Regions from separate parts of the uncultured Psychrobacillus sp. genome, predicted to be linked through region 3. Evidence: riboswitches for the same ligand, from Rfam matches in the RefSeq annotation. Region 3 holds a riboswitch; each other region holds the start of a gene.
The links. A riboswitch is a leader RNA that binds a small molecule or an ion and turns the genes downstream of it on or off. The one in region 3 is predicted to bind cobalamin.
Positions count from the first base shown of each region.

Region 1: linked by a shared signal. The riboswitch ahead of Q0371_RS00320 (hypothetical protein) and the one ahead of Q0371_RS18860 (hypothetical protein) in region 3 are both predicted to bind cobalamin.
Region 2: linked by a shared signal. The riboswitch ahead of Q0371_RS03090 (ABC transporter substrate-binding protein) and the one ahead of Q0371_RS18860 (hypothetical protein) in region 3 are both predicted to bind cobalamin.

Region 1 covers NZ_CALIED010000005.1:9,754-17,179, reverse strand. The annotation lists gene Q0371_RS00340 (FAD-binding dehydrogenase) at 1-1,182, shown strand, start outside; gene Q0371_RS00335 (serine hydrolase) at 1,243-2,052, opposite strand; gene Q0371_RS00330 (AraC family transcriptional regulator) at 2,144-3,043, shown strand; gene Q0371_RS00325 (MFS transporter) at 3,097-4,323, opposite strand; cobalamin riboswitch at 4,427-4,620, shown strand; gene Q0371_RS00320 (hypothetical protein) at 4,847-5,065, shown strand; gene Q0371_RS00315 (hypothetical protein) at 5,375-5,551, opposite strand; gene Q0371_RS00310 (zinc ABC transporter substrate-binding protein) at 5,842-6,759, shown strand; gene Q0371_RS00305 (metal ABC transporter ATP-binding protein) at 6,771-7,426, shown strand, end outside.
Region 2 covers NZ_CALIED010000015.1:34,598-42,023, forward strand. The annotation lists gene Q0371_RS03065 (DUF2975 domain-containing protein) at 51-524, shown strand; gene Q0371_RS03070 (hypothetical protein) at 548-835, shown strand; gene Q0371_RS03075 (DUF2185 domain-containing protein) at 870-1,496, shown strand; gene Q0371_RS03080 (DUF1963 domain-containing protein) at 1,509-2,189, shown strand; gene Q0371_RS03085 (hypothetical protein) at 2,353-2,490, shown strand; cobalamin riboswitch at 2,869-3,011, shown strand; gene Q0371_RS03090 (ABC transporter substrate-binding protein) at 3,132-4,085, shown strand; gene Q0371_RS03095 (iron ABC transporter permease) at 4,078-5,073, shown strand; gene Q0371_RS03100 (heme ABC transporter ATP-binding protein) at 5,075-6,544, shown strand; gene cbiB (adenosylcobinamide-phosphate synthase CbiB) at 6,546-7,426, shown strand, end outside.
Region 3 covers NZ_CALIED010000091.1:20,804-28,229, reverse strand. The annotation lists gene tatA (twin-arginine translocase TatA/TatE family subunit) at 105-308, shown strand; gene Q0371_RS18870 (DUF1700 domain-containing protein) at 635-880, opposite strand; gene Q0371_RS18865 (helical backbone metal receptor) at 1,003-1,941, opposite strand; gene Q0371_RS18860 (hypothetical protein) at 1,945-2,484, opposite strand; cobalamin riboswitch at 2,654-2,844, opposite strand; gene Q0371_RS18855 (VanZ family protein) at 2,957-3,430, shown strand; gene Q0371_RS18850 (spore germination protein GerW family protein) at 3,472-3,864, opposite strand; gene Q0371_RS18845 (GNAT family N-acetyltransferase) at 3,877-4,383, opposite strand; gene Q0371_RS18840 (aminoglycoside adenylyltransferase domain-containing protein) at 4,386-5,183, opposite strand; gene Q0371_RS18835 (DegV family protein) at 5,326-6,174, shown strand; gene Q0371_RS18830 (GNAT family protein) at 6,196-6,723, opposite strand; gene Q0371_RS18825 (hypothetical protein) at 6,690-6,944, opposite strand; gene Q0371_RS18820 (hypothetical protein) at 7,021-7,209, opposite strand; gene thrS (threonine--tRNA ligase) at 7,286-7,426, opposite strand, start outside.

The DNA.
Region 1 (7,426 bases), on a different contig from region 3:
AAAGCAGTATCCGAGGGATTAGTTACTTATAAGCCACGTCATCAAGTCGATCGTTTGTTAACTATTAATGGTAGGGTGACTGGTGTAGGCGGATCCATTTTAGCGGCAAGCGATGCGGAACGTGGACAAGCAAGCTCAAGAGAAGTTATTAATAACTTTGAATACCACTCGACAGCAGTAGTAGTCACAAGTGGAGGCATTGGAGCTAACCTTGAACTAGTACGTCAAAATTGGCCAGCACGCCTCGGCTCCCCTCCTAAAAACATGATTTCCGGGGTTCCAGAATATGTAGACGGAAGAATGATGGGAATCACTGAAAAAGCAGGTGGACGTGTAGTCAATAAAGACCGAATGTGGCATTACACAGAAGGTATTAAGAATTGGAATTCAATATGGAAGGAACACGGAATTCGTATCTTGCCCGGTCCATCATCCATTTGGCTAGATGCAGAGGGTAATCGCTTTCCCGCCCCAAACTTCCCAGGCTTCGATACATTGGGTACCTTAAAAGCCATTCAAGATACTGGATATGATTATTCCTGGTTTATACTCACAGAAAAAATTATTGAGAAGGAATTTGCACTATCTGGTTCAGAGCAGAATCCTGATCTTACTGAAAAGAGCATCAAACAAGTGCTAAAAAGGATTTTACCTGGGCCAACTGATCCAGTTAAGGCATTCATGGAGAAGGGGGAAGATTTTGTAGTTGCCACAACTCTAAAGGAACTAGTAGCTGGGATGAATAGAATTACCGGAAATAGCCTGTTACATTATGAACATCTAGAAAAACAAATTGTAGCTCGTGATCGGGAGATGGATAATAAGTTTACAAAGGACCTTCAAATAACTGCCTTAAGGGGAGCCCGTCATTATATCGGAGATAAGCTTATACGTGTAGCTGCCCCTCATAAAATATTAGATATTAAAAATGGTCCCCTGATTGCAGTTCGTTTGAATATCCTGACTCGCAAAACACTAGGGGGTCTTCAAACAGATCTAGGTGGTCGTGTCCTTGACTCAGAAGGTAATCCCGTTCCCGGTCTTTATGCAGCTGGAGAGGTCACAGGCTTTGGTGGTGGTGGAATGCATGGCTATCGTGCTCTGGAGGGAACCTTTTTGGGAGGATGCCTGTTCACAGGAAGAGAAACAGGGAGAGCATTGGCCAAGGACTTATCCAAGTAATATAGAAAAAACTTTGACTACCGTCTGTCAAAGTTTTTCTTTTGGAAGGGAATATGCTCTTTATACTTCCTTACATAAATATTGATATATTTCGTAGCCTATTTGAGAAAGTATTCTTTTGGATAGGATATCATCCTCCTTCTCCGATAGGACTGTTGCAACTAGTTTTCTATTTCCTACAAAAAATACTCCTACATCATGACGGGTGCCTGGTATCCAACCAGTCTTATTTGCAAATTCCCAAGCAGGCATCCCATTATTGAAGTTGGAATATGGAGAAGGAAGTTTTTCCGGCAAACAATCACGGACCTGTTGTTTTTTAAGCATATCTATCATTTGCTTACTTGCTTGTTCACTAACTAGCTGTCCCTGAGCCATTTTAGATAGTAAGATACCAACATCTTTTGCAGCAATTCTATTAGAGCCAAGTGGATTTGGCTTACTCAACATAAGCTTGTTATAAAATGTACTGTATTCCATACCGGCTTCCTTCATTGTTTGTTGAATATTTTCTACTCCAACTAAATCTATTAAAAGATTCGTAGCTGTATTGTCACTTTGAATAATCATCAGAAGCATGATATCTAGTAATGGCAGTGAAGTTCCTGTAGTTAAATGCTGGAGGACTCCGGACCCTCCCACATACTTATCTTTTTCCAATCTGACTAAATCGGTTAGGGACAATTGTTGACTTTCTACTGCCTTAAAAACTGCTGTCATTATTGGTACCTTAATGACACTAGCTGCATAAAAAAGCTCTTGCTCATTGTGTTCCCACTTCTCTCCCGTATTCAAATCCTCTAATACAATCCCCCATGTCCCCTTGGAAGGTTTAATCAACTTTTGAACTTTACCTATTAGCTCCTCCACTATCCATCCTCCTCTAGTCATTCTCTTTGTTTTATTATAGACTATTATAAGATTTATTTTTAGAAAATTCGAATTTATGGAGAGCATGTGCATGACACAACTTTTTCTATTACAAAAAGTCATTGATTATATAGACGAACATATTAAAGATAATATAAATACCGAAAGCCTTGCAAAGCTTATCAGCTATTCCCCTTTTCATTTTTCTCGTATTTTCCATCAGACTACTGGTTATACACCAATGGATTATGTGCAAAAAAGGAAGCTACAATTTGCCTTAGTTGACTTACTGAAGGAGAAAAGAATTATAGATATAGCATTAGAATATGGGTTTGAAACACATGCAGGCTTTACTAAATCATTTAAACGCTGCTTTGGGAGTCCCCCTAGCTTATATAAGATGCACTGCCCCATTTCGGTTCCACAAAGACTATGTTTAGAGAGCCTTATACAAAAGAAAACTGGGGGAGTAGTTCTTCAGCCTAAAATCATTTCTAAGCCCCCTTTTAGGGTAGCAGGTAAGACGTTTGAAACACGGATGGGAAATATAGCCTTTACGAGAGATGCCCCCGCCTTTTGGAATCAACGAATACTCTCTGAGGAATCCATTGAAACTACTCTATATACCCTCTTAACACCTAAAAAGCACGGAGAATATTGTTTTAATCTTAGTGCACCAGAGTCAGAAGATCATTTCACCTATTTATTTGCGGTGAATTTTGAAGAGGGAACAACAGTACCTGAAGGGATCCTTAAATTTACCGTTAAGGGCACCACTTATGCAGTTTTCAAAACACCTCTTGTACCGGTAGAGCAATTTGTTTCCTCTATCAAAGGTACTTGGCAATATATTTTAGAAGACTGGTTGCCAGACTCCCAATATGAAGTCGATGAAGATAGCTATGATTTTGAATACTATGATGAACACTGCCATGATTGGGAGTATGACAAAGTTTATATGGAAATTTACCTTCCTATTAAAGAAAAATGATAGCAAACTTTAATTTAAGAGATAATCTACTGTTGTTTTTCGAATTACCGCTATTAACGCACACCCTTCTTCAGAAGTGAACGATAAAAAAACAGAACTGGACTTAAAATAAGGGCGCTTACTATAATTGCAGTCTTAATAGTAAGGGTTGTGGCAATATACCCAATAACAGGCCCACCGCTTATTTGCCCAACTGCATCCACCTGCCCTTTTACAGAGAAAAATGTTGCCCGAGTAGAAGAGTCTGGTATGATTTTATTTAACCAAATGTCCTCTAATGGGTACATTACCTTCCGACTAACTTGTATTATTACATAGCAAATAAACAAACCAATAATATAGTTCGAAAATGCAAAGCCTATTAATGCTACTACTATACTGGAGCAACCAATAAAAAGAGCGATATATATTCGGTGCAATTCTTGATAAATCGTACTTTTATTTAAAAAGTGAAGCAGCACAAATGACAGCAGTACGACCACTAATTGAATTCCTCCAGTTAATAGCACCAGTCGTTCAATGGGCAAGGCAGTTATTTTAGCCATTTCTAATAGATGAGGAAGCCACAGACGATCAAAACCTTCACTATAAAAACCTATAAACAGAGCGATTAGAAATAGCATACGAAGTATAAAGCTAGTTCTGGAGAAAAGAATGATTTTATCCAAGTTCTCTTTCATTGTCTCCCATGCACCAATTCTTTCGCTTCTTTTCAAAGGTTTAAAATGATTCTCTTGCATAAATATTATTAGTAAAACAGACAACCCAATCATACATAATCCTCCTATTATAATCGGTAGATGGATTAGGTAGGAGCCGATTAATACGCTTAACGGAATGGCAACCAATTGGCCTAGGTTTCCAGCCTTAGCTCCTCTCATATATGCAGATGATGCCTTTTCTTCTCCTATTTCATCAGCTATCCATGCTTGCAATGACCCGCTAGTAAAGGTATACCCTATCCCCCATGCCACTTGAGCCAATAAAACCGTAATAAAAAAAGGAAACAATCCTTCTAATAAAAAACCAACTCCTATTAGAAAGTAACCAATGATAACGGATAGCTTCCGGCTCTTTAAGTCAGACACGATACCAGTTGGAATCTCAAAGAGAAATACGGTTATCTCCAACACAGTTCCCACTAAAACAAGTTGCAACGGATCCAGCTTAACAACACTTACTTGATACAACAAACTGACTGTAAATATAAAAGTAAAAAATAATTGCGATAGAAAGCAAATATAAATATACAGCCGATATGGATTCTTCAAACTACTCATTTACCTCACCTCTCCACTTGATTATAAAAAGAGAAGCAGTCCACGACTTATCCAAATTTGCTATATTGACTAACTTTTTTTATGTTATAGTGAAAGAACAATTAAATAATGTGTAGATTTAGGTGTTCTTTTAATTGCAAAAGAACTTAAAAGGGAAGTTCGGTGGAAGACCGACGCTGTCCCGCAACTGTAAATGTGAGCAATACTTTATAAACCACTGTATGTATAAATACTACGGGAAGGAAGGTAACGCGATGACCATGAGCCAGGAGACCTGCCTATTTCAAGTACACACCACGACCCTACGAGGATAGGAGGTGTTAAGTGCAGCTATGACCAAGCAAAGCTTGAAAATACTGTCGTACGAAAAAACATACTAAAATCACTGGAGTGAACATACTCCTTATTTAATCGTGGTTTTTATTTGTTTCCTAGCGTACTGACTATTAAATCATACTAACTAAGCATCCTCTTTTATAAAAAAGAGGATGCTTTTTATGTTAAAAACGAAAGGATTTTGGAAATGAGAAAAGAGATTTTTATGGAGCAATTTAAGCAAGTATTAATGACAAACCAGGTTGCAAGTACCTCGATATCTCTACAGTCTACCTTTGAGGAAATGAAAAAAGAAATTGAGCTTAACTCAGTATGGAGTATAGAAGAAAGAAATCTTTTTCTTCACCACTTAAATGTTGCACACCGTCAGATTAAACAAGAGATTGCTGGAATAAAGCAGGAATAAATAAAATACATATGTCAGTCAATTTCATAAATAGAGCTTTACCGATTAACACGAACATTTTATCCGTATGGATTGTAGCGACAGACGGCGACTCCTACGGAATAAGTGAGACAGATAGACATCACAACCACGCGGAAAGCGTCCGTCAGAGCGGAAGTCAATTATGCTTCTACACATATAAAAGCATATATAAATCATTGTTTTCTACTATTTGTTCGTGTTTTGCTTTTTAAAATAGAATTATGAAATTGACTCTTAAAATAATTAAAAAAGCGAACCAATGACGTTAGTCATTTGGTTCGCTAATTCCTATAGATCTTGATAATCCCTTTGATATTTACCGCCATCTTTAACCTCTGAATGATACAAAGCCTTCAGAGCAAAGCTTTTTTCTAAATCATGCTCCTTCATTACTTCCTTTAATCTTTTAGCTAAATCAGGACTGAACTTAACAAGCTCTTCCATTTTAGATTTTGAATATTGCATTACATTACCTCCCCACTATCATTGTTTATACAGTATAGCACTTTGTATTAAAGACAGACGAAAATTTCAGTTTAGGCTAATTAAAATTGGCTCACTCCAACTCCTAAAATAGACAATCACATTTTTTCCATTTTTGCATAAATTAATTTGACAATTCAAATAATATTAGTTAACCTATTGAACAAATGTTTCCTTAAGGAAAATAATTATCTTTTAAGAAATTTATATTTTTTTATTCTAAAAGTTTCCCGCAGGAAATAATTTATAACAAAGGAAAAGGAGTGTAGTACATGAAAAAAATATTTTTATTATTTTTTGCTATGGTTTTATTGGCTGGATGTAATGACAAAAACAATGGAAAGGCGGAAGCTGATAAGCCACTAGTAGTTACAACTACAGGTCAGGTTGCTGATGCCGTAAAGAGGATTGCCGGGGATATGGTAGAAGTTAAATCCTTGATGGGACCAGGAGTAGACCCGCATCTTTACAAGGCCACTCAAGGTGATTTACAAGTATTAGAGGACGCGGATATCATTTTTTACAATGGGCTAGAGCTTGAAGGAAAAATGAGTGATATTTTTGAGAAGATGAAAAAAGAGAAATCGGTAGTTGCCATTGGAGAAGTAGTTCCAAAGGAAAGAATTTTAAATGACGAAGCTCATCCTGAACTATTTGATCCCCATATTTGGTTTGATATTGATGTGTGGAAGATTGCAACTCAGGAAATCACCAAAACACTTACAAAAGAATTCTCTACTAACGAAGAGCAATTTAAGGAAAATGAAATTAAGTTTTTTCAAGAACTAGATGAGCTAAATGAATGGTCGAAAGAACGTATTAGTGAAATACCAAAGGAGCAGCGAGTGCTTGTTACTGCCCATGATGCATTTAACTACTTTGGTGAAAGTAATGGAATGGAAGTCAGAGGTTTACAAGGTCTTAGCACAGATGCCGAGTATGGATTAAAGGATATACAGAACGTCGTAAACTTCTTAGTAGAGCAAAATATTAAAGCAGTATTTATTGAATCCAGCGTTTCTGATAAAGCCATGAATGCTGTCATTGAAGGTGCAAAGGAAAAAGGACACACGATACAAATTGGAGGAGAGCTTTACTCGGATGCCATGGGTGCTGAAGGAACAGAGGAAGGAACTTATATAGGAATGTATAAGCATAATGTCAACACAATAGTTGATTCACTTAAATAGGAGGTAGCAAAATGAACGCATTACAGGTAAAGGATTTATCTGTAGCTTATGAGGAAAAGATAGTTTTAAGCGAAATTAACCTAACTATTCCCAAGGGACAGATTACTGGGATTATTGGACCAAACGGAGCTGGTAAATCTACACTGATCAAAGCAGTGTTAAATCAGCTACCCAATAAAACAGGTACCGTTTCTATATTAGAGCAACCACTTAATCCAAAAGATCTCCTTGTAGGGTATGTCCCTCAAAGAAATGCAGTAGATTGGGACTTCCCAACTAATGCTTTAGACGTTGTCTTAATGGGAAGATACGGTCATATTGGATCTATTAAAAGACCATCTGCTAAGGATAAGGAAATAGCTTTAAGCTGCTTAAATAATGTGGGAATGGAAGCTTTCGCAGATCGTTCCATCGGTCAACTATCTGGCGGACAACAACAGCGTGTCTTCCTGGCTAGGGCTCTCGCACAAGAAGCAGAGGTTTACTTTATGGATGAACCATTTGTGGGAGTAGATGCAGCCACAGAGCGAACTATTATTTCCATTTTAAAAAAGTTAAAATCTCAAGGAAAATCAGTCTTTGTAGTTCATCACGACCTCCAGACAGCAGCTGATTATTTTGATTGGATTGTTTTACTAAATCAAACAATTATAGCCTCAGGTCCTAC
Region 2 (7,426 bases), on a different contig from region 3:
ACAATCAAATATGTAATATTATGTAGACAATGAATGAGTGAGGTGCTTTTATGGAAAAAGCTATTATTTTATTTTTAAAGTTGGCCGTCATTTTAATGGGAATCCCGGTTCTCGCGTTATGTATCTTTTTAGTGCCTGAAATAGCAGGCTTTGCAGCGGAATTATATCCTGACCATTCTTATCTAAAATATCTAGTTTATATCGATTTGTATGCAACAGCTATTCCTTTTTACTTTGCTCTATACCAAGCACTAAAGCTTTTAAATTATATAGGTCATCATATTACCTTCTCTGAACCTTCAGTAAGAGCCTTGGAGAAGATAAAATACTGTGGATTAGCTATTAGCTCTTTATACGTTTTAGGTATGCCAATATTCTTTCTTATGGCAGATAAGGATGATGCGCCTGGAATCATAGGCATCGGACTAGGCATGATTTTTGCTTCTCTTGGAATTGCAGCCTTCGCATCTGTTCTACAAAGACTTCTACAAGAAGCAATTGCACGATTGGAACATAAGAAATGAAAAGTAGAGGCTTAATTATTGGAATGACTATAATAATTATAGCTGTTCTTGCTTTTTTCCTTTTTAGTAGAGCTGATTATCATGGTAAGATAGGGGACTTAACCGAAAGTAAATTTATATTATATCCTCTTGAAATTAACCCTGAATACGAGCATTTTACTCCTAAAGTTCATTTCTCTAATTTCACCAAAATAACAGGGGAAATAAATAACATGCGGAGTTTACAAGAAGGACAAGAAGTGAAAATATGGACTGTGGAAAAGCAAGGAAAGATAGTTGTCAAAAAAATTAAAGTGATGAAAGACTCGTAAAAATTATGTCGAAACAGTTCAAGGGGTAAATATAATGTCATGGTACTTAGAGAGTGTTTATAAGAGAAATAAAGAAGCGCCCTATACTTTTTATATTCCTAGCCAGGAAGTAATTGATATTTTAAGAATAGGAGATCGGGTCAAATTAATTTTCGAATGCGAGACTAGAGCAGACGGGTATGCAGGTGAAAGAATGTGGGTGAAAATTACCCATAGGGATATGGAAAACTTTAAGGGAGTTCTTTCAAACGACCCAATCAATATAAGCGAATTAAAAATTGGACAAGAAATTTCATTTCATGCAGATCATATATGTGACACTGAGTATAATGATTCAAAATCTTCTAAATGGGATTATTACTTTGATACGAAAATAATTGTAAGCAACGATGTTTTAGAGAGAGATGAATTTAATTTTATGTTAAAAGATGATCCAAAAGATGCTCAAGATTCTGGTTGGTCTGTTTTAACTGGTTACGAAGATGATAGATTTTTAAGTAATTCTGACAATTTTCAGTATATATCCATAGGTGTAATTTTAAATATAGATGACTCTGTTCTTTCTTTTATTGATGATCCACCTCTATGTGCATATGAAAGAAATGACCACGGTGTCTTCTATAAAATAGAAGATTACGATTGGGAGTCTTACTTAGCTTAGGAGGGGATTTATATGAACATTGCTCAATTAAAAGAAGTACTATTTAAGCAAGCTACCATTTTTGAGACGGGTGGTTATCGACCAACGGAAGAATTAGGAGAGAGCTGGATTGGAAAGGTCTTGTGGGGAAAAGAAGAAAATATCCCTTCACAGTTTGAGCCTTTATGCACCATTTTTTTAAACGAACTCCCTTACGTACCGGAGGAATTAAAAAATATTCAACTAATCACCATTTATATGGATTTTAGTGTATATAATCATTTAAACAATGATAATTTAGCATCTTTTTTTATGATTAATTGCTATACAAGCCTCAACGAATTACATAAAATAAACGATCAATCTGCAAGGATGAAACCTTTTCCATTAAAACCGAAACTAGTTGAGAATGATGCTCCCGCCTGGGACTCTGAGGATATACCACCAGAAATTGTAGACGAGATTTTACGCATTGAATTAGAGGATGCCATCGAATATTACGATGATATCGTGGAGGATATCTATCCTATGCATAAGATCGGTGGATACCCCTCTTATACCCAGAGCGGAGTCTCCTATGGTGACGAATATCCCTTTGTCTTTCAGATAAGCTCTGATGCGAAAGCACAATTCAACATAGTAGACAGTGGTAGCTTCTATTTTTTCTATAATCAAGACAAACAAGAGTGGATTGTGTACTGTGATTTTTATTAATAGCAGGTAAAAAAAGTAGTAATTGATTAAAGCTCATTTCAGTAAAAGTTTTTTTATATTATTTATCTCAAAATGTTTTGATTCAATTATTCCCTTTGTTTTTAGATATATTAAGAAGATGGAGCGAATTTCAGTTGCACACAACTAAGAGAGGGTGTTCTTTTTGACTGGATGGAAAGAAGAAAATAAACCAAATATCCTGGAAACGGCACGAGAACAATCAAAAGCAACGAAAAAAATACTAAAAGAAGTAAGAGAAACGATTGATAAAAAAAATGATGAAAACAAGAAATCGCGATGAAAAACTACTATATTAAGCTTTTTTAAGGTTAAAGTTGTTCGTGTTTTATATATCATAAAAAAGTCTTTACCAATCAACCACGAACCTTTTCTAATAATTGATTGTAGCGGCAGGCGGCGACTCCAGCGGGAGGAGGGAGACAAATAAGACATCACAACCACGCGCGTAAGCGATGGGTGAGGGCTTATCGCTCCCCTCGCGGAAAGCGTCCGCCAGAGCGGAAATCAATTCTACTTTCCACATTTAAAAGCATATAAACTTCAATATTCTTTATTAATCGTTCGTATTGTTGAAATGTATAAAATGTATGCTTTTTCAAATACCGACTTCAACTCGACAACATCTAAATATAAGGTATAATAAATGCAAGAAACAATAGAATAACATTTGCTTAAAGGTGCTCTAGTTATCGGTTACTAGAGTTAAAAGGGAAGCTGGTTAAAGTCCAGCGCGGTCCCGCCACTGTAAGTGATGCATATGCATCATAAGCCAGAAAACCTGCCTTTACGTACACACCCATTACCTACGCGGATAGGTCTGGTGTAGGTCCGCTTTCGGTTTTTCGTGGCTGATTTATACCTATCTATCTCTCATCCTAGGATGGGGGATTTTTTGTTGTCTATATTTAGGAGGAATAAAGGATGAAGAAACTGTGGTTAATTATTGGAATGACCTTGCTGATTTTAGGTGGTTGTAATGAGCAAGAGACACTTCCAACAGAAAAAGAAAGTAGCCAGGAAATTGGTAACTCAGAAACGGCATTCCCACTTACACTGACGGATGCAGTAGGACAAGAAATTACGCTAGAGGAAGCTCCGAAATCAATCGTATCCATGATTCCAAGTAACACGGAGATTCTATTTGCTTTGGGACTAAATGAGGAAATTATCGGTGTTAATGATTACGAAAGCTATCCAAAGGAAGCGTTAGATAAAGAAAAAATTGGCGGGATGGAATTTAACATTGAAAAAATTATCTCTTTAAGTCCGGATATTGTATTCGCTCATGAATCCATTGTTTCAATGGCAGAGGCAGGATTACAGCAGCTTCGAGATGCTGGTGTAAAGGTATTTGTGGTACAGGATGCAAAGGATTTTAACTTAACCTATACAACTATTGAACAAATTGGCCGAGCAACGGGGAAATATGAGGAAGCACAAGCCGTTATAGAGGATATGAAGGCAAAGGTTGACGAAATTCAAGAAAAAGTTGCAAAAGTAGAGACAAAGAAAACAGTATTCGTAGAAACTTCCGATGTACCAGAAATCTATACTCCTGGTAATGGGACATTTATGCAAGAAATTTTAACGATGGTCAATGCAGAAAACATTATGGCTGATCAAGATGGCTGGTTTCAAGTTAACCCAGAGGAAATAGTAAGCCGTAACCCAGATGTAATGTTAATCACCTATGACTACGTGGAAGGAATTGTAGAAAAGGTGAAGCAGCGTGATGGCTTTGACACAGTGACTGCCATTCAAAACGATGAGGTGGTACAAGTGGATGAGGATGCAACGAGTCGTCCAGGTCCACGTTTAGTAGAAGGCCTAGAGGAAGTGGCTAAGGCTATTTATCCGGAGGCATTTAGTGAGTAAATCAATGATCGGTTATACCTTGTCACTGGCTACGTTAATCGTAGCCATTTGGCTAGGTGTGTCGGTCGGATCTGTAAAGGTACCGATCAGTACTTTATGGGATACGGGTACAGATGCGATTGCAACAAATATCGTCTGGAAGATTCGCATGCCGCGAGTTATACTCGCAGGATTAGTCGGAGCATCCCTGGCAATAGCGGGAGCAGCTTTTCAAAGTCTGCTTAAAAATCCGCTAGCCGATCCTTATACATTGGGAGTGTCGTCCGGAGCATCGGTTGGTGCAGTGGCTACACTCTTTTTTGGAATATCAGTACCTTTTTTAGGAATGTTCACCTTGCCTGTTTTCAGTATGGCAGGGGCGTTAATCACTATGCTGATCGTCATTTCCTTTGCGAAGCTAGTTGATCGAGCGATGAAGATGGAAACGATTATTTTAACAGGCATTATCTTTAGCTCGTTTCTCGGCTCAGTCATTTCCTTAATGATTGCCTTAACAGGGGAAGAGCTGAGACAAATTATCGGTTGGTTACTTGGAAGTGTCTCTATGCGTGGCTGGAGCTATGTTCAAATGGCATTGCCGTTTATGATAATTGGTTCACTTTTATTATGGTTGAACCGTAGGGAGCTAAATGCAATGCTGTTTGGAGAAGAACGGGCACAGCATTTAGGTGTGGAAGTGAAGAAACGTAAAATGATGATTCTAATAGGAGGGTCTATGCTTACCGGGACCGCTGTAGCTGTATCGGGAACCATTGGATTCGTGGGGTTGGTTGTTCCTCATATGACGAGGCTGCTGTTTGGCTCCGATAACCGGCATGTTCTTCCTTTAAGCTTCATAAACGGAGCTTCGTTATTAATCATTTGTGACTTGGTGTCACGTACCATTATATCTCCAACAGAGCTACCAATAGGTGTCATCACTGCCTTTATAGGTGCACCAGTATTTGCATTTATCTTCTTCCGACAACGTAAAAAAGGAGCTGCTTAGCATGCTAGAGATCAAAAACATTTCTGGTGGTTACAATCAAAAACTAGTCGTGCATGACGTATCCTTCCAGGTATCTAAAGGAGAGATGCTAGGAATATTAGGTCCAAACGGCAGCGGGAAATCTACCCTTTTAAAATTGATGAGTGGCATACTTACCCCTGCATCAGGAGAAGTATTGATTGAAGGTAAGCAACTAAAATCCTATTCCTCAAAGGAGCTTGCGAAAAGGCTGGCCGTTTTGCCGCAGCTGCACAATCAAGCTTTTTCACATACCGTTCGAGATACGGTTTCACTCGGTCGTTACCCTCACCAGTCGGGCTGGTTTTCAACATGGTCGCAAGAGGACGAGGTAGCGACACAGGAAGCAATGAGGCTGACTGCTATCGACAAATATGAAAAGCATTTACTAGAGCTTCTATCAGGAGGAGAACAGCAGCGGGTGTTTGTAGCACAGGCATTGGCTCAGCAAGCTCCCATATTGCTGTTAGATGAGCCGACCAATCACTTGGATATTGCTCATCAAAAACAACTTCTAGATACGATTAAGACACAAGCAATTGAGAATGGTATTACGGTTATAAGCATTTTTCATGATATTAACCTTGCATCGCTTTACTGTGACAGGCTTTTATTGATGGACCAAGGGAGGATTAAAGTAATTGGAGAACCGCATGAGGTAGTAAAAAAGAGTTTAGTGGAAACGGTTTATGAAGCCAGAGTTAGCACTAGTCCTCATCCAGAACGTCCTAAACCACAAATAACCATTTTGCCAGACGTAAAGGAAAAACAAGACGATAAACCAATTACAGTGTCCAATTTTCAAGTAACGGATGATTATGTTCTCTTCCGAGCAGAAAATCAATTAAAGACGTGGTCATCTGCAGTCATTAATGCAGGAAGTGGCTGGTATAGAAACTTTGTCAATCGAAGAGTGGATGCGAGCTACCATTGTGATAACGTTCAGGAGGAAATGATAGAATACCTTGCTGCCGAAGGATTATCAGAGGCAGATACGGTAGGTATGATGACAGCGGTCAAAACTACGGACGCTATCATAAAAGAGTACAAAACACCTCTTGGTAATCTAGTCGTAATGGTAACTGCGGGGGTTGGAAATGCAGTGGATGTCTCTAGAGCGCATGAGGTTGAAATGTTTCCTGCTGTAGGTACGATCAATACATGGATTGTTATTAATGGTGAGCTAGCAGAGGAGGCATTTATTCAATCTGTTATCACTGCAACGGAGGCTAAAACGAAAGCGATGGCTCATGAACAAGTGATGGATTCAAGAACTGGTACACTTGCGACCGGTACCTCGACAGATAGCGTCCTAATTGCTGCTACACAAAAAGGTACTTATATTGAATATGCAGGTCCTATAACAGAAATTGGTAAAAAGATTGGGCAAGGTGTATTTGAATGTACAGTGGAGGCTATTCAGATATATAAAAAGGCTAAGGGATGGGTGTAAGATGGCATCTCATATGATAGCAATAGCAATTGGTCTTCTGCTAGATCGATTAATAGGAGATCCTCCTAATTGGCCTCATCCAGTCCGTTGGATCGGCACGCTTATTTCATGGCTAACCAAGCAATTAAACAAAGGTAGTAAGAGGAAGCTTAAAGGGCTGATCCTAGTCCTAGTTATAGTGGGCATATCATTTAGCGTTGCTCTAGTGCTTGTAACCGTTGCTTATTCTATTCATATTGTTTTAGGAATTGCGCTAGAAAGTATACTTATTACTTCTGGCCTCGCCCAAAAAAGCTTGAAGAACGCTGCAATGGATGTATACAAGCCTTTGATAGAGGGGGATTTACCTAATGCAAGGGTTAAGCTTTCATGGATTGTAGGAAGAGACACGGAATATTTGGACGAGGAGGAAATAACTAGAGGGGTAGTAGAAACCGTCTCTGAGAATATAAGTGATGGAGTTACTGCACCTCTATTTTTTGCCTTTTTATTTGGTGCTCCTGGTCTGTGGGCATATAAAGCAATCAATACTTTAGATTCCATGGTTGGCTATAAAAATGAACAGTTCGAGGAGTTTGGTTATACAGCAGCAAAGTTAGATGATGTTGCGAATTATATCCCGAGTCGATTAACTGGGTTGGCCATTATGCTGGGAGGAAGAAAGGAAACTGACATTCCCTTGAAAGAGAGAATGAAGGGGTGGTGGATGGATGCTAAGAAGCATCCGAGTCCCAATAGTGGCTTTTTAGAAGCAGCCACGGCCTATCAATTAGGCATACAGTTAGGCGGAAGAAATACATATAAAGGAGTCGTTTCCAATCGTGCATTGATGGGAATTCGTAAGGTTCCTTTAAGTGCAAGACATATATTAGGAGCGATTTC
Region 3 (7,426 bases):
GAGTATAATGTGTTATTGATACAAAACAACCAATTTTATGTACGATTAACTACTATTGAAAAAAACACATGAGAATATATAGAAACAGTATAGGAGAGATTTTAATGCCAAATATCGGAATACCAGGTTTAATCATTATATTAATTATTGCTTTAATTGTGTTCGGTCCGAAAAAATTACCTCAATTGGGTAGAGCAGTTGGAGAGACGTTAAAAGAATTTAAAAGCTCAACTAAAGATATAGTAGACGATGTTGCAGAAGAATTTAGACTAGAAGACAAAGAAACAGTAACTAAAAAAAATATCTAATGCAAAAAGCCGCCTAATTCTAATAGGCGGCTTTTTGCATGTGTTAATATACGTTCCTAGATATCAGTCTATAAGAATCTATACAAAAGCTTGTTACCCTTTATTTCTTTAAATAACGAAGAAATAAAAGGTCCACTTGGAGTTTGTGTGATGGGATAGGGGTTAGTGATATAGGCAACACACCAGAGATGAAAGTTTATACAAACGTGGATTTATCAGATTCAAACCTGTTATTTGAAAATTTGGATTCTCGTACATAAAAAATGAACCAGTTACCACTTGTCAATGAAGTCATGCTACAAAGGGTAACTAGCCTTTGGAGCATTTTATATATATGCACTTTCATATGCCACTTCTGTTACGATCATTTCCTCTTCGGAGTAAGCCTTAAGTAGTTCCGTTGCTATATACGATGGTGCTCCTAATGATTCTATTATTGCTTGCTCGGATTTTCCCTCTCTTAACAAGTCACAAAAATATTTTTGGAAATCTCGAACTACCGCTTGGCGCTCCTTAGCATTTAAAATATATAGCTGTTTTTCTAATATCTCAATATAAACGTTTGCTGTCACTTCTAACTCCCCCTCGGTACTATTCATTAAATAGTACTATACCATAACACTATTATCCATTGCAAGGTACCTGTTTTAAAATAAAAGAAGATGGTCTCCTCAAAACGAGACCATCCTTTACTTTATTTAAATATTTCTGGATAAACGGTTTTGGCTACTAGTTCCACAGCTTCACCAATTCGTGGACCAGGGCGAGACATTATGTCCGAATCTAATTGGAAGATGGCGTTGTTTTGTACAGCCTCTAGCTGGTTCCAGCCTGGACGAGCCTTAATCTCACCAATTGGATCTTCTACATAATTTACAGTAGTTAAGATAATCGGAGGATTTTTCTTAATGACATCTTCCTCAGATAATTTAATCCACCCCTCTTGGTCTCCAAAAATATTCACAACAGAAGCATTATTCAAAACTTCTTGTTGAAACGTATTTTTACCAGTTGTAAAAATTTCAGGAGAGGGGCTTATCTCAAAATAAACTTGTTTCTGATTAGTTACACCCGATACTTTGTCCTCAACACTTTGAATAGTAGTTTTAATAGAGTTAACAAGGTTTGTTCCTTTATCCTCAACTCCCATTACTGCGGCCAACTGTTCAATATCACCATAGACGTCTTCAAATGACAGTGCCGATTGAATGACAAAAACATCTAAACCCGCATCTTCCAACACTTTAAGCTCTTCCTCAGAACCGGTTGTATACGCAATCACAACATCTGGGTTTATCTCTAAAATACGTTCTGCATTAAAGCTCATAGAATCGGAAATTCTTTCAATTTCCAATGCTTTTTCTGGATAGGTATCATACTCTGTAGCTCCTACTATTTTATCTCCCACGCCAAGGGCAAATAGAATTTCTGTGTTGCTTGGTTGTAGAGACACAACCGTGTCGGGAACTTCTTCAAATGTAATTTCGTTCCCCATATCGTCCGTTACAGTGTATTCCTTTACTTCTTGTACAGAATCTGTTTCAACAGCTGTATTCTTTTCAGCCTCTTGGCAGCCTACAAGTAAGATAGAAAGTATTAGTACCGCTAACCAATTTCTTAATTGTTTATTCATATGTTAATCCCCCAATTCTTTCTTTTTTCTCATGGGATATGATTTACTGACAAATTGAATCTCGTCAACTCCATGATACTTGTTTACATATACCGCCATTGCAAACAATACATTTGCTAATAGCTGCGTGTAGTCAAATAAAATCTCAGGTACTTCTCTTTCTAAAGAGACTTTATGTAAAGCTCTGACCGACTTTTTTGCTTCACTTCGACATACGTGCAACTCACAAGCAGCCGTTGAACCTTGTGGAAGTACGAATATATCTACTCTTCCTTCTACTTTGCTTACGTAGGAATCGTACATATCGCTGAGGATCTGTAAATCTTCTCCATGGATCGCGAGCTTCCCTCTGACAGACCCATTTAAGTGGTATGCCATCGGGGCCAAATACATGAGGTCCTCATATACTCTTGGAATATCTTTTGTTAAAGAAGCAGCCAAGCCGATACGTGTCGTCAGTGAGTCCGTTCGAATCTCAAAGTCTACTGTAGAAGGCTTCTCTCTCATAAACGGATAACAAATATAACGCATGTCCTTTTTCACCTTTTCCCCTCCCTCCCTAGTAAATGTGAACATATGCAATACAATACTCGATCTCTTACAGCACAAAAAACGCCACCCCAAAAAGGGCGGCGCAATACTATTTATCGTTTTATAAATTCAATCGAAAAAATAGACACGTGCCGTACAACCCCTTAACTTCCGAAGAGTATTTATACGTTCAAGAAAAGGCTGGTCTCCTGGCTCATGCATCATTTTACTCTAAGAACCTTCCCATCGACGTTTGGTCAACAGTGGTATTTTTCTTATTTCATCTGCATTTACAGTTGCGGAAACAGCTTCGGTTTTTCACCGAATTCCCAATTAAGCTGACAAGTCAGCACCTTTTCCCTGCAATAAATTATTCACTTATCGTAAGTGTACCATAGCGTATCATTTTGGGATAGAAATGGTTATCTAGTGTTAAAACTTGTAATTAGTTTGTTTCTTGTTCAGTTTATGCTACTGTTTTTATATGAAAAAATATATCCCACTATTACTTTTAATTCTCTTTGTATTTATTGCTTCGGGTCAAACTTCCGAGCAGCAATCTTTAGAGGCTGTGCTTAAAAACTGGCTTCCGAATAAGCCATTGGAGTCCTTTTTGTCTTTATTTCATATTCCTTATTGGGGATTTTATGTCTCTGTCGAGGAACGTGGTTATTATGCATTTGTTGAATTTATCATTAGAAAAGGAACACACTTTTTTTATTTTGGATTAATTTGCTTTGCTATTTATATTGCTTTACCGAAAATAAGAAATCGAAAGCTGTTGGCAATACTGATTACCTTTCTTTTAGGGGCAGCAGATGAATTTCATCAATCCTTTACGAGTGGACGATCTGCACTCTTTCAGGATGTTCTATTAGATACAAGTGGCGCAATTTTTGCCATGCTATTGCTAACGCTTGTTCAATGGTTAAAGAATAGAAAAAACGCTACCCACTAAATTTAAAAGGTAGCGTTTTTCTATTAAGCTATTTAAAGAACTTATTTTCGACTTTTCTTTAATAGGAAGGCAAGACCTAAGGTGATAATGGAGAACACAGTAAGTAATTGATTAATCGGAAGTATAGGCTTGAATTTTACATTTTCCTCGGTGATTTCATAAACTCCAACTGGTTTAATCGAAAATACACCACCTGCTCCTTCTCCTTGACCACTAGCATTTTGCTCGTCTGTAAATCCACCGCCTCCTCCTCCACCTACGAAGTAGTTCACTTTGGCTACTGGCAGAATCCGTTTATTGTCCATAATGATTGGTTCCCCGTATATTAAAGAAGCATCCTTTTCTCTAGAAAACTTTTCAAAAATAGAACGTATTGGTGTTTGTATCATAGGCAGCTTGGTATTATCCTTTTGTTTACTTGTCTTTTCCTCCATACTATCTCTCCTTTATTTTAATATAAGGGTCATATGATGTTCCTCGTAATAAACATCTCTTTCCTTTAAAGCCATTTCTTCTGTTCCAAATACTTTAAATCCTAGCTGCAGGTATAAATTTTTTGCAGACTCATTACTAGATACTACGGAGAGATTAATCTTTTCAATTTCATTAGTTTCTCTTGCCTGTTTAATCGCCTGCTCCATTAAGGACTTACCGGCACCTTTTCTTCTCCCGTGCGGACTAACATACATCGCAAATATATTTGCTCTATGCTTCATTTTTGAGCCACTCTCCTGTAAAAGAGTAACCATACCGATTAATTTATCTCCCTCAAATGCACCGAACGTATAATTCCCATTTACTTGAAAATTGCTTCTTACTCGTTCAATTGGATTTTCTCTTTGAATAGCTTCTTCATAACTAGTACCAAATGCTTCGGGGTTATTTTGCAGTGCCTCAAGCCTTAGCTGCCAATATGCCTCTGCATCATCACCTATTAATCTTCTAATTTCCATTTCTATACCTCCTGAAAATAGCGTGCATTACAAAGTTCATGTGCGTACAATATTAAATCTCGACAAGCTTCTGCACGTGAGCTTTCTGTTGCAAATAGCGAAGGAGATTGCTCTAATGTACGAATTCTCATCCCTTCTTGTATTAAAGGATGCCAAACATTTGGCAGCATACTTAATCCTTTTCTCAGTGCTTCTCTTTTTGAAATGATCTGCTGATATTCGAGTGAATAAAGAATTCTGCAAATAGTAGCTGTAACAAACTCCACCACCTCGTCAGTCACTGAATCTGGTATTTCTTTTGTTTTCTCATACCAATATTGATTAATATTGTATTTTAACGTCCCTAAGACGTCCTCCCATTCAGTAGAAATCTTTAACTCTTGAATATCTGTTCCCTGCAATGTAATTCCATGCTCCTTTAACAACCACCAAGTCACATGATTAATGTCCCAATGCCCAACTCTAACAACGCCATCTGTACAAAAAGGATAAGGTTGCATAGCTTCGTTCCCCTTACTAAGGTCAGTTGCTTGGATATACATACCGTCCATCCGAGAACCTAATTCCTCTTTAGACAATTGAAAATGAAGATCCTTTATCATTTCTATCTCTTTCTCATTTACCTGTCGATTTAATAAAACGATAAAGTCTATATCACTCTTTTTCTCATCAAAAGCGTCTAAAGCAACGGAGCCATACAGATAAACTCCTTCTATTAAATTCATAGGCAAATGTGTATTTAATTGCTGTAGATATACTTGCATTAAATTATGTAGAGAATACGGTAATAAATACTTCAACCTTTCACCTCCTCTAAATATGTTCAAAATATGTTCCAGTTCCCGAAATTTCGACAAAACATGACAAGTAACACTATTGATATGGATTCATCTGCGTTACATTATCGCTAACAAATTATTTTTATTAAGGAGATTATCAACTGTGAATAAAAAAGTTGCTTGGATCACTGATACTGCCGCTTTATTGGAACAATCATTTATTGAAAAACATAATATACATGTCTTACCGTTAAATATTGTTTTTGAAGAGGGTGCATTCAAAGAAACGATTGATATGACACATGATGAATTCTATGACAAATTAAGAACGGCTAAAGTTCATCCAAAGACCTCTCAGCCTCCAATTGGTGAAATGGTACAACTATATGAAGACCTAAAAGCAGAAGGATATGATTGTGCAGTTGCCGTCCATACATCAAGCGGTTTGTCTGGCACCTACCACAGCTCACAAACCGCTTCTAAAATGGCCAATTTCAAAGTATATTCCATTGACTCCAAAATAGGCTCTTATCCAATGGTCAAAATGCTAGAGGTTGGGAAAAGCTTGTTAGAAGAAGGCCGGGGCGTAGAGGAAGTTGTAGCTCATATAGAAAATATGACAAATAACTCTGAGTTATCCTTCATTCCATCTAGCTTGACTCAGCTTCATAAAAGTGGTCGTGTTTCCGGCACAGCAGCCTTTCTTAGCAATCTATTAAATATAAAAGTGGTTATTTCCTTTGATAATGGAAAAACCGTCCCGACAGAAAAAGTACGTGCTACTAAAAGAGCTAAAAACTATGTAATGGGACGCCTTCGAAAAGATATGAAAATAGCAGAAGTTCCAGAAGTTGCAGTAATCAACTGCAACAACAAAAAGGATGCTCAAACGTGGAGAGAAGAAATCCTGCAGGAATTCCCTAACCTTAAGGTTATTGTCATCCCATTAAGTGCCTGTGTAGGAGTTCATGCTGGAGAAGGGACCATTGGACTTAGCTGGGTTCGGTATTAATATAATTTATAAAGGGGTTTGCTATTTAGCAAACTCCTTTTTTAACAAAGAGCAAATGGAAGCATCACAAAACTGCCCTTTTTCAAACGCAGATTCTCTTAATGTACCCTCATATATAAATCCTGCTTTTTCCAATGTTTTTTTGGATGCCATATTGTCGGGATCATAGAGTGCTTCTATTCTGTGAAGCTCCATCTTTTCAAAGCCATAGGACAGGATAGGCTGCAAAACCTCCGTCATTACTCCACTTCTCCAAAATTCTGGAGTAAGCTCAAACCCGATTTCAGCCTTATTGTGTTCCTTTTCCCAATTATGGTAGCCACAGCTCCCTATAATCTTATTGTCCCCCTTAGTAGCTATCCCCCAACGAAATCCTTCGTTTTTATGGTACTTTATTTGCCACTTTCTGATTATCTTTTTCGCTTCGCCAATATCCTTGAAGACGTCTAAATCATAATATTTCATAACCTCATCCTGAGAGAAATAATGGAAAACCTCTTTTGCATCGCTTAGTTCTATTTGGCGCAGTACAAACCGTTTCGTTTCCATTCTAGGAAAATTTTTATTACGTTGATCGTAGGCAAATAATACAAAAATTGCGCAATGGCAATAATCCCTGACAGGGTACTAATAAAAATGCTTACCCAAAAGTACATAGGTATTCTTCCACTTCCAATAGGACCGACTTTCGGCTGATACACGTCATAGACGGCATAAAAGTTAATCCCTAATAAAACTATTCCACCAAACAAGATAAACCATTTAACCATAGCGACACTCCCTATCGAGAGTTTATTCGAGATGGTTGCCATAAAACCCTTTTTTAATGGTGGTGAAGGATGTCTACTACAATTCGATGGCTCGGTTGACGGCATGGCACTCCATACCCTCACAAGTTCCAGCAAGTTTACGACAATCTCTCGATAATTTACTACAATCCCTCACCAGCTCTTTCCCCTTGACTTGATTTACGACAATCGTCTCTCCGATTACTACAATGACCGGATACTTTACGACAATCATCCGATAATTCACTACAATCCCTCACCAGCTCTATCCCATTGACCTGATTTACGAAAATCCGTCATCCTATCCACTTACCACAACAACTTTACTCTCTCAGATGCTGTCCAATAAATGCTTCTATCCCCATATCACCAAGGCTTCCTACTCGATGCTTCCTAACGGAAACAACTTGATTCTCCATTTCCTGGTCACCGATGATCAGCATATACGGATGTTTTTGCATGGC